DNA from 2 places in the Streptomyces rimosus genome. Region 1 is predicted to be linked to the other one. Evidence: riboswitches for the same ligand, from Rfam matches in the RefSeq annotation. Region 1 holds a riboswitch; the other holds the start of a gene.
What was found. A riboswitch is a leader RNA that binds a small molecule or an ion and turns the genes downstream of it on or off. The one in region 1 is predicted to bind cyclic di-AMP.

Region 1 (7,493 bases):
CCACACGATGGTGTTGGAGTCGACCTCCAGGTCGTTGCTCAGCACCACGTGGCCGTCGACGCAGGACTTGGTGCTGGTGCCGAGGTAGATCTCGACCCCGCGGCTCTCCAGGTGCTCCTTGCCGTAGGCGCCGAGCTTCGGGCCGACCTCGGGCAGGATCTTGTCCGCGACGTCGACCAAGATGAAGCGCATGTCCTCGCGCTTGACGTTCTTGTAGTACTTCGCGGCGTCGCGGGCCATGTCCTCGACCTCGCCGACGGTCTCCGCACCGGCGAAGCCGCCGCCGACGAAGACGAAGGTCAGCGCCTTGCGGCGGACCTCCTCGTCGGTCGTGGAGTCGGCCTTGTCGAGCTGCTCCAGCACGTGGTTGCGCAGGCCGATGGCCTCCTCGATGCCCTTCATGCCGATGCCGTTCTCGGCGAGGCCGGGGATCGGGAAGGTGCGGGAGACCGCGCCCATCGCGATGACCAGGTAGTCGAAGGGCAGCTCGTACGCCTCGCCGACCAGCGGCGCGATCGTGGCGACCTTGCGGTCCTGGTCGATCGTGGTGACGCGGCCGGTGAGGACCTCCGCCTTCGGGAGCACGCGTCGCAGCGGCACCACGACGTGGCGGGGAGAGATGCTGCCGGCCGCAGCTTCAGGGAGGAAGGGCTGGTACGTCATGTACGAGCGCGGGTCGACGACCGTGACCGTCGCCTCGCCGTACCGCATCTTCTTGAGGATGCGGCGTGCCGCGTACAAACCTACGTACCCACCGCCTACAACGAGGATCCTGGGACGCTCCGTGGTGCTCATGCAATCGAGTATCCACCCCCACTCGGAGCACCCCTCGTGAGCCCCTTCACAAGGTTGCGGGGGGCGTCTGCTACACTCCGCGCCTTCGTGATCGACGCCATAGCTCCACGGGGGAACCACCGTACCCTCCGAAGCGTTGGACACCCCTGTTGATCAGGGATTGCGACCTCGGGAACGGCTGGACCAGCCGTCCCGTAAGGATCTCTTTAACACCGCTGAAACCGCACATTTTTGCGGCGCCAGGGGCCTACGGCCTCAGAAGTAGGGCCTGGTGCCCGGTTTGTGCGCCCGGTGGGCGGTTTTTTCATGTGAAGAGTTTCACGAAGTTTTTCGCGGAAGGGGGCCTTCAGCGGCTCCGAAGGGGCCTGGAGGGCCCTGGACGGGGCGGCCGGAGGGTGCTCCGGCGCCGCCCGGACGCCAGGCGCCCGGGCGGTCGTTCCGCACGGCTTACGCGCAGCTCCAGGCGATGCCGTCCAGGATGTCGTGCTCCGAGACCACGACCTCCTCGGCGCCGGTCCGTTCCATGATCGACAGGAGGACGAGGGCGCCCGCGGCGATGACGTCCACGCGGCCCGGGTGGATGGCCGGGATCTCGGCGCGCTCCTCGTGGGTGGTGGTGAGGAGGCGGTGGGTGATCTCGCGGACCTGGGTGAGGGGGATGCGGGAGTGGTGGATGGCGGCGGAGTCGTACTCCGACAGGTCCAGGGCGATGGCGGCGACGGTGGTCACCGAGCCGGCCAGGCCGACCAGGGTGCGGGCCTCGGAGAGGGGGACGGTTTCCGCTGCCTGGTCCAGGGCCCGGGCGATGTCGGCCTTTATGGCGGCGATCTGCTCCTCGCCGGGCGGGTCGGCGAGGACCTTGCCGTCCCGTACGAGGTGGCGTTCGGTCATCCGGACGCAGCCGATGTCCACGGAGCGGGCGGCGCGTACGGTGTCCGAGCCGAGGACGAACTCGGTGGAGCCGCCGCCGATGTCGACGACCAGATAGGGCGTCGCCAGGTCGGTGCGGCCGGTCAGCTCCTTCGTGGCCCCGGTGAAGGAGAACTCGGCCTCCTGGTCGCCGGTGATCACCTCGGGCTCGACACCCAGGATGTCCACCACACCGCGTACGAAGTCGTCGCGGTTCTCGGCGTCGCGGGAGGCGGAGGTGGCGACGAAGCGGAGCTTCTCGGCACCCAGCTCACGGATGATCCCGGCGTACTCGCGGCAGGCCGCGAAGGTCCGCTCCAGGGCCTCGGGGGCCAGCCGGCCCGTACGGTCCACGCCCTGGCCCAGGCGCACGATCGTCATCCGGCGGTCCAGGTCCTTCAGCTCGCCGGTCGCCGGGTCGAGGTCGGCGACGAGCAGGCGGATGGAGTTGGTGCCGCAGTCGATGGCGGCGACGCGCTTCATTCGCCCTCTCCTTCGCCCGGCTCCGGGCAGGGGGTCACGCACGGGCCCTTGCGCCACCACTGCGGCAGCATCGCCAGCGCCTCGTCGCCGAGCGGGTTGACGCCGGGGCCCGCCGCCAGCGAGTGGCCGACCAGGACGTGCAGGCACTTGACCCGGTCCGGCATGCCGCCCGCGCTGGGGAAGCCCTTGAGCTCCTCGATCTCGTCGCGGCGCCGGATGTAGTCCTCGTGGGCGGCCCGGTACTTCGCGGCCAGCTCCGGGTCCCGGCCCAGCCGCTCGGTCATCTCCTTCATCACGCCGTTGGCCTCCAGCGTGCCGATCGCGGAGGCCGCGCGCGGGCAGGTGAGGTAGTAGAGCGTGGGGAAGGGGGTGCCGTCCTCCAGGCGCGGGGCCGTTTCGACGACGTCCGGCTGCCCGCAGGGGCAGCGGTGCGCGATGGCGCGCAGGCCGCGCGGCGGGCGGCCGAGCTGTTCCTTGAAGGCCGCGATGTCCGCCTCGGTCGGTTCGGTGCGCTCGGTCTGCGGCGGGGGCATGCGGTGTTCAGACACGGACATGATGCTTTCGGTTGTGTGGTGGTGCCGGGCTGGTGGGCGGGGCCGGGGCGGCTCAGGTGCCTTGGCCAGGCTACTTGTCGGCGGCGTCGAGGCCGTTCCAGATGTTGTCGTACCAGGGCCGTTCCGCGGCGCCCTGGCCCGTGCGCCGCTTCCCGTCGCCGGAGCCGTCCTGGACGATGTAGCCGGTCTCCCCCGGCATGACGTAGTGCAGGTGCAGCCGGGCCTGCTGCCGTACGTACTCGGGGTCCTGCCAGCGGGCCTTCTCGTCGCGCAGCTCGTCGGCGCGCTGCCCGGCCCGCTCGGCCTGGCGGCGCTGGTCGGCGATCTCGGTGCGCTGCGAGAGGTACTGCCGGGTGGGGTAGGCGAGGGCGACGACCAGCGAGCACAGGACCAGGGCGAGCAGCGCCGCGCGGCCGGTCAGGCGGCCGCGGCGGCGCGGGCGGGCGCGCTGGACGCGGGCGGCGGCCTGCTCGCCGAGCGCCTTGAGCCGGGTCGCGGTGGAGAACCGTTCCGCGGACACGTCGCCCTCCCTGGGTGAGCGGCCCGGACCGGTGCGGCCCGGAGCACGTACGTCCCCGGCAACGGTACGGGACCGCCGCCGGGGACGTACGTCATTGACTGCCGCCGGGGCCGCGCGGCCCCGGGCGGATCAGTCCATTCAGCCCTTGCTGTGCTTGTCAGTCCGCGAAGCGCTGTGCCTACTGGTCCGCAAAGCGGAACCGCGGGAAGGCGGAGCGGCCCGCGTACACCGCCGCGTCGTCGAGGATCTCCTCGATGCGCAGCAGCTGGTTGTACTTGGCGACGCGCTCGGAGCGGGCCGGGGCGCCGGTCTTGATCTGGCCGCAGTTGGTGGCGACGGCCAGGTCGGCGATGGTGACGTCCTCGGTCTCGCCGGAGCGGTGCGACATCATGCACTTGAAGCCGTTGCGCTGGGCCAGCTCGACGGCGTCCAGGGTCTCGGTCAGCGAACCGATCTGGTTGACCTTGACCAGCAGGGCGTTGGCGGAGCCCTCCTCGATGCCGCGGGCCAGGCGCTCCGGGTTGGTGACGAACAGGTCGTCGCCGACCAGCTGCACCTTGGTGCCCAGGCGGTCGGTGATGACCTTCCAGCCGTCCCAGTCGTCCTCGAACAGCGGGTCCTCGATGGAGACCAGCGGGTAGGCGTCGACCAGCTCCGCGTAGTACGCGGTCATCTGCTCGGCGGTGCGCTGCTGGCCCTCGAACTCGTAGACGCCGTCCTTGTAGAACTCGGAGGCGGCGACGTCCAGCGCGAGCGCGATGTCCTGGCCGGGGGTGTAGCCGGCCTCCTTGATGGCCTCCAGGATGAGGTCCAGGGCCTCGCGGTTGGAGCCGAGGTTCGGGGCGAAGCCGCCCTCGTCGCCCAGGCCGGTGGCCAGGCCCTTGCCCTTGAGCACCTTCTTGAGGGTGTGGTAGACCTCGGCGCCCCAGCGCAGGGCCTCGGAGAAGGACTCCGCGCCGATCGGGGCGATCATGAACTCCTGGATGTCCACGTTGGAGTCGGCGTGCGAGCCGCCGTTCAGGATGTTCATCATCGGGACCGGCAGCACGTGGGCGTTCGGGCCGCCCAGGTAGCGGAACAGCGGCAGGTCGCTGGCCTCGGAGGCGGCGTGCGCGACGGCCAGGGAGACGCCCAGGATGGCGTTGGCGCCGAGCGAGCCCTTGTTGTCGGTGGCGTCCAGGTCGAACATGGCCTGGTCGATCAGGCGCTGCTCGGTGGCGTCGTAGCCGACCAGCTCCGGGCCGATCTGCTCGATGACCGCGAGGACGGCCTTCTCCACGCCCTTGCCCAGGTAGCGGTTCGGGTCCCCGTCCCGCAGCTCGATGGCCTCGAAGGCGCCGGTGGAGGCGCCGGACGGGACGGCGGCACGGCCGGTGCTGCCGTCGTCGAGGCCGACCTCGACCTCGACCGTGGGATTGCCTCGCGAGTCGAGGATCTCGCGAGCTACGACGACGTCGATGGACGGCACGTTGTCTCCTTCATGGGTGTCTGGAGTTCTGCAGCACGAGCCTAACGGCCTCCCGGGGTTCCGCTCGCCGCCAGCCCGGCCCTTGGGACGAATACACCCGCAAAGCCCCTGTTCACGGGACGTACGGGCGCAATGTTCGCTGAACGGGGAAGTGGGCGCGTGGGTGGTACGGGCCCACGGCGGGGCCGGGCGGCCGGCGGGGAAATGGAGAAGCCCCGCCGCGGCGCGTGCGGGGGTTCACACGCCGTGGCGGGGCGGTCTCACGGGATGAGCGGATTCCCGGTGTGAGCGGCCCGGCCCCGGGCGCGTGCCGTTCCGTACATACCGCCGTACGTACGGGGCGACACGGTCACCCGGGGGCCGTCAGGTTTCAGCGGGCTCAGACGGCCAGCTTCTGACCCGGGAAGATCAGGTTGGGGTTGCCGCCGATGACGGACTTGTTGTTCTCGTAGACCGACTTCCAGTTGGTGCCGTGGGAAGCGGCGATCTTGGCGAGGGTGTCACCGGACTTGACGGTGTAGTTGCCCTTGGGGTTCGACTTCGGCGTCGACTTGTGGGACGGGGCCGGGGTCTTGCGGGCCAGCTCCTCGCCCTGCTTACGGGCCTCGGAGCGCGAGGAGTGCTGCGGCGCCGAGTAGGAGCGCTGCGACTTGTAGGACTTGTGGGAGCCCTGCGAGGAGGAGCCGCCCTCGGCCGTGGCGTTCGAGTTGCCCTTGCCCAGGTGGCCGCCGGCGCAGGTCCAGGCGCCCGGGCCCTGGATGGCGAGCAGGCGCTCGGCCGCGGCGATCTGCTGGCTCTTGGAGGCCATGTCGGCGCGCGGGGCGTACTTGGTGCCGCCGGCGGCCTTCCAGCTGGAGTTGGTGAACTGCAGGCCACCGTAGTAGCCGTTGCCGGTGTTGATCGACCAGTTGCCGCCGGACTCGCACTGGGCGACGGCGTCCCAGTTGTTCGCGGCGGAGGCAGAGGTGGCGCCCATCAGCGGGACGGCCACAGCGGCACCGGCGACGCCGGCCAGCGTGGCGACGCGGACGGCCTTGGACGGACGGCGGTGCTTGCCCTTGGAGTTCAGCATGGTTCGTTTCCTCACCGACGCCTACGAGGTGAGCTGTCGGGTTCGGGCTGTGAGTGGCCCGGCCGCGTGAACCTCCACGCGGCTTCACCCCAAGCCGGCTGTCCCGCTTCCGCGGGCGGGGCCGGCGACTTACCTTGGGTCCCCCGCTCCTGCCTTCGGCGCTGTCGCGACGTATGACCTCCGGCCACCGGCAGGATTCGGCGTGTGGCTGAAGGGCCCGCTTTGGCGAGCGATGAAGACGGTAAACACGAACGGCCCGCCGGTTCAAACCCCTACATCTGAGGCCAGTTGGCCCTCAGACATCACAGGATCATTACATTTCCGCAGGTCGTCGCAGGTTTGGAAACAACGGACAGGGCGGACGGCGGGTTGCCGAACGAGATCCATGTCTCACTTTCACCAAACCGGGTAATTGCTCATGAACCGCTCGGTTCGGCGGTCACATCAAGGCGCTGGCCAGGGTGAATGAGGTCCGGATCGCCCCCGATGACACCTTTGTTGGCTTTGTACAGCGCCGGCCAGCCCCCGGAGACCCCGCGGTCCTCGGCGATCGCTGACAGGTTGTCACCCGGCCGCACGGTGTAGTCGCCGGGCGACGCCGGGTCCGTACGGTGCGCGTCGCCGCCGCGCGACGGGTGCTCCCCGTCCCGTCGGCCCGCGTCACCCGCGCCTCCGGTGCCCGTGGCGGGCCCCTCGTCCTCGCTGGGCTTGCCGCGGTGCTTGCCGCCCTGGGACGGGGGCGTGGTGGGGTCCGTGGCCTTGTCGCCGCCGGGAGTGGCCGGGTCCTGCGTACGGCCCGTACCGGACGGGTCCGGCGTACGGGACGCGTCGCCGCTGCCGGACGGGTCGGTCGGCGACGGCTTCGGCTCCGGGGTCCGCGTGCCGCCGGGCTCGGGGGTTCTGGACGGCGCGCCGGAGCCGGAGGGCGACGGCTCGGCCGGAGTGGAAGGGGAGGGCTTGGAGGAGGGGGTCGAGGAGGAGGGCTCCGGCGACGGGGTGGTGCCCGGGTCCACGTCCGGCTTGCCCCCGCCCTTCTTGAGCCCCGCGTTCACCGCGCAGCTCGGCCAGGTGTCCGGCCCCCGCGCGGCGAGGATCGACTCGGCGACGGCTATCTGCTGCGAGCGGCTGGCCAGGTCGGGGCGCGAGGCGTACGCCGCGCCGCCGTTCGTGTCCCACATCTCCTGGGTCAACTGCAGGCCGCCGTAGAACCCGTTGCCGGAGTTGGCGCTCCACACGCCGCCGCTCTCGCACTGTGCGACCCGGTCCCAGGTGGCGGCGTCGGCCGCCTGCGCGTCGGCGGTGGCGAGCAGGGGCATGGCGAGGGCGCCGCCGACGGCTCCCGCCGTGACGAAGATGGCCGGAGCCTGACGGGGGCGACGGTGTCGGCCGGTCCCGGAGCGCATGCGGTTGCCTTTCGAGCGGCGGTTGAGTTGTCGTCGAAAGGCCGGGACCGTGGGCCGCACGGCCCGCCCCGGCCTTTCAGACGGATGAAAGTAGCGGTGCGGCCCGCTCGTCACAAGCCGGTGTAGCGGAGATCACGCTCAGGTCACGGCCTGACGTGGCGTCACTTCCGTACGGGAGGTGGCGTCACTTCCGCACAAGCGGAACCGTCACTTCCGTACGGGCGTGAACTCCACCGGCAGGGCCCGCAGCCCTCGCATGATCAGCCCGCCGCGCCACCGCAGATCGTCC
Region 2 (7,493 bases), 3.2 Mb from region 1:
GCTCGCGGCCCTCGGGCCCGGACTCGGCGTACCCGGAGGAGAGGATCACCAGGCCGCGCACGCCGTGCTCGCCGCAGTCCCGGACCACGCCGGGGACCTGGGCGGCGGGCACCGCGAGCACCGCGAGATCGACGGGCTCGGGGATCTCGGCCACCGAGCGGTGGCCGGGCACGCCCTCGGGGTCGAGGCGGGTGCCGCCCTCGGGGAAGGCGTGGTTGACCGCGTAGACCCGGCCCGTGAAGCCGGAGTCGCGGAGGTTGCGCAGGACGGAGCGGCCGACGCCGCCGGGGGCGCGGCCGGTGCCGACGACGGCGACCGAGCCGGGCGCGAGGAGGCGCTGTACGGAGCGGGCCTCGGCGCGCTGCTCGCGGCCGCGCATGACGGCCATGGACTGCTCGGTGGGCTCCAGGTCGAACTCCAGGCGCACCACACCGTCTTCGAAGGTGCGCTGCTGGGTGTACCCGGCGTCCGTGAAAACCTTGATCATTTTGGTGTTGGCGGGCAGCACCTCGGCGGCGAACCGGCGGATGCCGCGCTCGCGGGCGACCGCGGCGATGTGCTCCAGGAGCGCGGAGGCCACGCCGCGGCCCTGGTGGGCGTCCTGCACCAGGAAGGCGACCTCGGCCTGGTCGTCGCCGGGCTCCTTGGCGGGGCGGCCACGCTCGTCGATGCGGTCGTAGCGGACGGTGGCGATGAACTCGCCGCCGACGGTGGCGGCCAGGCCGACCCGGTCCACGTAGTCGTGGTGGGTGAAGCGGTGCACGTCGCGGTCGGACAGGCGCGGGTAGGGCGCGAAGAAGCGGTAGTACTTCGACTCGTCCGAGACCTGTTCGTAGAAGGAGACCAGGCGCTCGGCGTCGTCGGGGGCGATGGGGCGGATACGGGCGGTGCCGCCGTCGCGCAGCACGACATCGGCTTCCCAGTGGGCCGGGTAGACGCTGGCGCTGTCCGACGTGCTGTGCATGGGGCACAGCGTACGACCCGCCACCGACAACCGGCTCGGCGCGCGCCGCCGCGGGGGTCCGGCGCGGGGGTCCGGGCGGGCCGGGACGCGGCAGGCGGTTCCGGATGGCGGACGTTCCGGCCGTACATCCGTGGCCGGCCGGTACCGTGCCGACGGCCGGTGGCGCACCCCGCCACGGCCTGCCGGAGCACTCCCGGCATCATGAGACACTGGTCTAGACAACTTCGACGACTTGAAGGGCAACACCATGGCTGAGCGCCGCGTCAATGTCGGTTGGGCCGAGGGTCTGCACGCCCGCCCCGCCTCGATCTTCGTTCGTGCTGCCACCGCCTCCGGGGTTCCGGTGACGATCGCCAAGGCCGACGGCAACCCGGTCAACGCGGCCTCCATGCTGGCCGTGCTGGGCCTGGGCGCCCAGGGCGGCGAGGAGATCGTGCTGGCCTCCGACGCCGAGGGCGCCGACGCCGCGCTCGACCGTCTCGCCAAGCTGGTCGCCGAGGGCCTCGAGGAGCTCCCGGAGACCGTCTGAACCGCTTCGCGGATCGAGGTGCGCGCGGCCCCGCCGCGGTGACCGGGTGGACCGGCGCCGGGCGGGGCCGTTGCTTTTGCCTTCTCGCGCGTTCGATACGGCCCTGAGGGCCGTACCGCGATACCGGGTGGGGTTTTACCTCGATACGGCGTGCGGCCTTATCGACTGCCGCGCGCCGGAATCGGGCAGGCCCGGCCAAAGAATTACGTACGGCAATTCACCGCAGCTCGCGATTTCCGGGGCGCACGATTTCCCGAGCGCTCCCCACCCGCGTTACTGCTGCCCTGCCGAAGAATCCGTGTCCCGCTCTTGTATACGGCGGATGTGTTAATTCCGTTCGCTCACCGTGTTGACGGGCTGTTTCGGGTTCCTCACGGCCGGGCCCGGCACGTCGGCCCGCAGCGTGTACGCCCCGCGCGACCGCTCGACATGCGCCGCCATCAGGGCGCGCGCCCGCTCCGCGTCGCCCCGGCCCACCGCGTCCAGCACCGCGCCGTACTCCTCCCAGGAGCGCTCCTCGCGGGCCGGGGGCTCGACCGCGTACATCCACTCGATCTTGCGCCGGAGCTGGGTGAGGAGCGCCGCCAGGCTCGCGCTGCCGGACGCCTGGGCGAGCGTCTCGTGGAACCAGCCGTCCAGTTGGCGCAGCTCGGCGCGCTGGCCGTGCCGGGCGCGCTCCCGGCCCAGCCGGACGATGCCGCGCAGCACCTTCAGGTGCGCGGCGGTGCGGCGGGCGGCGGCGCGGGCCGCGCCCAGCGGCTCCAGCAGGCCGCGGATGTCCAGGAGGTCGGCCGCCTCGCGCTCCGTGAGCGCGGCCACGCAGGCGCCCGCGTGGTGCCGGATGGTGACGAAACCCTCGGACTCCAGCGTGCGCAGCGCCTCGCGCACGGGGACGCGGGAGACGCCGTACCGGCCGGCCAGCAGTTCCTCGATCAGCCGGCTGCCCGGCGGGAGGACGCCGGATACGATGTCGTCCCGGATCGCCGTGCACACCGCGTGCGCGGAAATATGGCCTCGCATCGTCCGTGCCTCCGCCGTCATTCCCGGGAAACGTCCGCCTATTGCCGCCGGGCGGCGGCATTCGTCGTGACTCTATTCGACGGGGACGGGATTTCCGACGGCCACGGCGCATTCATGGATATTTTTTGGCCAGCCGGAAAACCCGGCACCGACGGGCCGCGGTTCCGCAAACGCCGGTGCCCCGGCCGCGAGGGCCGGGGCACCGGGTGGGGACGGGTGTACGTCAGACGTTGACGCCGTGCGAGCGCAGGTAGGCGACCGGGTCCATGTCGGAGCCATACTCGGCCGAGGTGCGGGCCTCGAAGTGCAGGTGCGGCCCGGTGGTGTTGCCGGTGTTGCCCGACAGGGCGATCTGCTGGCCCGGCGTGACGGTCTGGCCGACCGAGACGCTGATGGACGACAGGTGGCCGTACTGGGTGTAGGTGCCGTCGTTCATCTTGATGACGACGTTGTTCCCGTACGCGCCGCCCCAGCCGGCCTCGACGACGGTGCCGGAGCCCACGGCGTGGACGGTGGTCCCGGAGTCGGCGTGGAAGTCGATGCCGGTGTGGCTGCCGGAGGACCACAGGCCGCTGGACGCCTTGTAGCTGGTGGAGACGTAGGAGCCGTCGACGGGGGCGACGTACGTCAGCAGGCGCTTGCGCTCGGCCTCGCGGGCGGCGCGCTCCTCGGCCTCCCGCTGCTTCTTGGCCTCGGCCTCGGCCTTGCGCTTGGCCTCCGCGGCCTGCTGGCGCGCCTCCGCCTCGGCCTTGGCCTGCGCGGCGGCCGCGTCGGCGGCCTCCTGCTGCGCGTCGGCCTGCGCCTCGATCTGCTCGGCGAGCTCGTCACCGAGGACGACGGCCTGGTGGAAGCCGGTGTCGTGGGTGTTCGCCTCGTCCGGGTTGCCCGCCGCCAGTGCCGGGGAGGCGACGGTGGCGACGACGCCGGAGGCGGCGAGCGTGGCTATGCCGGCCAGATTGCGGGTCGCCCGAGCGCTGCGGCTCGGACCACGGTGCTTCCCGGTGCCACGGGTGAACGCCATGGGGTGGCTGTGTCCTTTCCTTCCCTCTCGCCTACCGGGTTAGCTGACGGGTTCGGAGCAGGAAGGTCTCCTACGGGCCCCTCCGGGAAGGCGCCCGATTCACCCCAGGGGACGTGGGTCCCCGGCTCCCCTGGCTCGCGCCGTACGGGGACTCGGCGATGACTGTCCGTGCCGCGGTTGCGGCGGTGATCCCGCGGACAGCCGGATCGACGCTAAACGGGGCCACTTTCGAACGGCAAACAGAACCCCGATTTTGTGCCGTACGCCACACGGTCATCACGCAACCACCCCCCGCAATTGGGACATAAAGAAGATCCAGTGGCACGGGCGCACCACTGGATCCGCTTCATGACATCGCGTCACCCCGGCGGGTCATGACCCGCCGGGGCCGGGCGACGCCCGTGACGGGCCGTCAGCCCTTGACCACCGTCACCTCGCCGATGCCGAGCGCCTTGACGGGCTCCTCGATCTCGGCCGCGTCGCCCACCAGGACGGTCACCAGCCGGTCCACCGGGAAGGCGTTGACGGCCGCGGCGGTCGCCTCGACCGTGCCGGTCCGCGCCAGCCGGACGTACAGCTGCGCCTGGTAGTCGTCCGGGAGCTGCTGCTCGACCTGGTCGGCGAGGGTGCCGGCGACCGCCGCGGCGGTCTCGTACTTCAGGGGCGCGACACCGACCAGGTTCTGGACGGCCACGTCCCGCTCCTCGTCCGTCAGGCCCTCCGCCGCGAGGGTGCGCAGCACCTTCCACAGGTCCTCCAGCGCCGGACCGGTGGAGGCGGTGTCCACCGAGCCGCTGATGGCGAGCATCGCGGCGCCGTCGCCGTCGGCCGAGGAGCGCAGCACCTGGCCGAAGGCGCGCACCCCGTAGGTGTAGCCCTTCTCCTCGCGCAGCACCCGGTCCAGGCGGGAGGTGAGGGTGCCGCCGAGGCAGTACGTTCCGAGGACCTGCGCGGGCCAGACGCGGTCGTGCCGGTCCGGGCCGATGCGGCCGATGAGCAGCTGGGTCTGTACGGCGCCGGGGCGGTCGACGATCACCACGCGGCCGGTGTCGTCGGCCGAGATCGGGCTGGCCTTGACCGGCTCGGCGGGCGAACCCGTCCACGTGCCGAGGCTCTCCGCCAGGGCCGCGTCCACGTCGACGCCTGTGAAGTCGCCGACGATGACGGCGGTGGCCGTGGCGGGGCGGACGTGGGCCTCGTAGAAGGCGCGGACGGCCGCCGCGTCGATACGGGAGACGGTCTCCTCGGTGCCCTGGCGCGGCCGGGACATCCGCGAGTCGGCCGGGAACAGCTCCTTGGACAGGGCCATCGCGGCGCGCCGGGCCGGGTTGGCCAGCTCGTGCGGGATCTCGTCGAGGCGGTTGCGCACCAGGCGCTCGACCTCGCTGTCCGGGAAGGCCGGGGCGCGCAGGGCGTCGGCGAGCAGGCCGAGCGCCTTGTCCAGCCGGGAGGCCGGGACCTCCAGGGAGACACGGACGCCGGGGTGGTCGGCGTGCGAGTCCAGGGTGGCGCCGCAGCGCTCCAGCTCGGCGGCGAACTGCTCGGCGTCGTGCTTGTCGGTGCCCTCGGACAGGGCCCGCGCCATGATCGTGGCGACGCCGTCCAGGCCCTCGGGCTCGGCCTCCAGGGGCGCGACGATGTCGATCTCGACGGCGACGACCTGCTGGCCGGGGCGGTGGCTGCGCAGGACCGTCAGGCCGTTGGGCAGCTGCGCCCGCTCGGGGGCGGGGAACGCCCACGGCTTGGGCTCGCCGCCGGCCGGCTGCGGATGGAAGGTCATCGTGCTGCTGACGGCGTCGCTCACTGGGCCGCCTCCTCGTCGTTGTCCTCGGCGGCGGTCGGCTCGGTCGGCTCGTACACGAGCACCGCGCGGTTGTCGGGGCGCAGCCGGGCCTTGGCGACCTCCTGCACCTCCTGCGGGGTGATGTCCAGGACGCGCCGTACGGCGGTCAGGGCGAGCTGCGGGTCGCCGAACAGGACCGCGTAACGGCACAGTTCGTCGGCGCGCCCGGCGGCCGTGGCGAGCCGGTCCAGCCACTCCCGCTCCAACTGGGCCTGCGCGCGCTCCATCTCCTCGGGGCTCGGGCCCTCCTCGGCGAAGCGGGCCAGCTCCTCGTCCACGGCGCTCTCGATCTCCGGCACCTCGACGCCGCCGGAGGTCTTCACGTCCAGCCAGCCGAGCGAGGGGGCGCCGGCCAGCCGCAGCAGGCCGAAGCCCGCGGCCACGGCCGTACGGTCGCGGCGCACCAGCCGGTTGTACAGGCGCGAGGACTCGCCGCCGCCGAGCACCGTCAGCGCCAGATCGGCGGCGTCGGCCTCGCGGGTGCCGTCCTGTGGGAGGCGGTAGGCGGCCATCAGGGCGCGGGAGGGGACGTCCTCCTCGACGACCTCGCGCAGCTCCTCGCCGATGACGTCCGGGAGGGAGCCGTCGCGGGGCGGCTGCTTGCCCTCGTGGCCGGGGATGGAGCCGAAGTACTTCTCCACCCAGGCGAGGGTCTGCTCGGGGTCGATGTCGCCGACGACCGAGAGGACCGCGTTGTTGGGCGCGTAGTACGTACGGAAGAAGGCCCGCGCGTCCTCCAGGGAGGCGGCGTCCAGGTCGGCCATCGAACCGATGGGCGTGTGGTGGTACGGGTGGCCCTCCGGGTACGCCATGGCCGTCAGCTTCTCGAAGGCCGTGCCGTAGGGGACGTTGTCGTAGCGCTGGCGGCGCTCGTTCTTGACGACGTCGCGCTGGTTCTCCAGGGACTCCTCGTCCAGCGCCGTCAGCAGGGAGCCCATGCGGTCGGCCTCCAGCCACAGCGCGAGCTCCAGCTGGTGGGCGGGCATGGTCTCGAAGTAGTTGGTGCGCTCGAAGCTGGTCGTGCCGTTCAGGGAGCCGCCGGCGCCCTGGACCAGTTCGAAGTGGCCGTTGCCGGTGACCTGGGCGGATCCCTGGAACATCAGGTGCTCGAAGAGGTGGGCCAGACCGGTGCGGCCCTTGACCTCGTGGCGGGAGCCGACGTCGTACCAGAGGCAGACCGCGGCGACCGGGGTCAAATGATCTTCGGAGAGCACCACGCGCAGGCCGTTGGCCAGCCGGTGCTCGGTCGCTGTCAGGCCGCCGGAGCCGGCTTGTTCTGTGGCCGTGTGACCCATGGGCATGTACGTCCCTTCGATCCGCTTGCGAGGAAGTTCTGTCACTGTATGCAAGCGCGTCGGGCTATGGCGAAGTTCCCGTCCGGGCTGCCTCGTACGAGCGGACTTCGCCGCCGACCCGTCCGGCGGCCCGGGGAGGGTCGCGGTCGGCGTTGTCAGTGGGGCGGGCCACAATGGTCCGCACAAGACCCGAACGTGATCCAGCATCGGCAAGCAGCAGGACGCAAGCGAAGGAGCCGCAGCCGCGATGGCCCGCCGTAGCACGAAGACCCCGCCGCCGGACGACTTCGAGGAGAGGATCCTCGACATCGACGTCGTCGACGAGATGCAGGGCTCCTTCCTTGAGTACGCGTACTCGGTCATCTACTCCCGCGCCCTCCCGGACGCCCGCGACGGCCTCAAGCCCGTGCACCGCCGCATCCTCTACCAGATGAACGAGATGGGGCTGCGCCCCGAACGCAGCTACGTCAAGTGCGCCCGCGTCGTCGGCGAGGTGATGGGTAAGCTCCACCCGCACGGCGACGCCTCCATCTACGACGCCCTGGTGCGGATGGCGCAGCCCTTCTCCATGCGGCTGCCCCTGGTCGACGGCCACGGCAACTTCGGCTCGCTCGGCAACGACGACCCGCCCGCCGCCATGCGGTACACCGAGTGCAAGATGGCCTCGGCCACCTCCCTGATGACGGAGTCCATCGACGAGGACACGGTCGACTTCGCGCCGAACTACGACGGCCAGGAGCAGGAGCCCGTCGCCCTCCCGGCGGCCTACCCGAACCTGCTGGTCAACGGCGCGTCCGGAATCGCCGTCGGCATGGCGACGA

Region 2: linked by a shared signal. The riboswitch ahead of CP984_RS09880 (M23 family metallopeptidase) and the one ahead of CP984_RS24445 (transglycosylase family protein) in region 1 are both predicted to bind cyclic di-AMP.

Annotation. Positions count from the first base shown of each region.
Region 1 covers NZ_CP023688.1:5,632,685-5,640,177, reverse strand. Annotated here, with positions in the region: gene CP984_RS24470 (NAD(P)/FAD-dependent oxidoreductase) at 1-795, opposite strand, end outside; gene CP984_RS24465 (Ppx/GppA phosphatase family protein) at 1,243-2,187, opposite strand; gene CP984_RS24460 (DUF501 domain-containing protein) at 2,184-2,720, opposite strand; gene CP984_RS24455 (FtsB family cell division protein) at 2,812-3,261, opposite strand; gene eno (phosphopyruvate hydratase) at 3,440-4,729, opposite strand; gene CP984_RS24445 (transglycosylase family protein) at 5,109-5,801, opposite strand; cyclic di-AMP (ydaO/yuaA leader) riboswitch at 5,805-5,972, opposite strand; gene CP984_RS24440 (LysM peptidoglycan-binding domain-containing protein) at 6,218-7,204, opposite strand; gene CP984_RS24435 (cytochrome P450 family protein) at 7,412-7,493, opposite strand, start outside.
Region 2 covers NZ_CP023688.1:2,448,905-2,456,397, forward strand. Annotated here, with positions in the region: gene CP984_RS09865 (bifunctional acetate--CoA ligase family protein/GNAT family N-acetyltransferase) at 1-964, opposite strand, end outside; gene CP984_RS09870 (HPr family phosphocarrier protein) at 1,212-1,493, shown strand; gene CP984_RS09875 (GntR family transcriptional regulator) at 1,821-2,513, opposite strand; gene CP984_RS09880 (M23 family metallopeptidase) at 2,737-3,534, opposite strand; cyclic di-AMP (ydaO/yuaA leader) riboswitch at 3,548-3,702, opposite strand; gene CP984_RS43000 (hypothetical protein) at 3,747-3,884, opposite strand; gene CP984_RS09885 (M16 family metallopeptidase) at 3,947-5,314, opposite strand; gene CP984_RS09890 (M16 family metallopeptidase) at 5,335-6,672, opposite strand; gene CP984_RS09895 (DNA gyrase/topoisomerase IV subunit A) at 6,920-7,493, shown strand, end outside.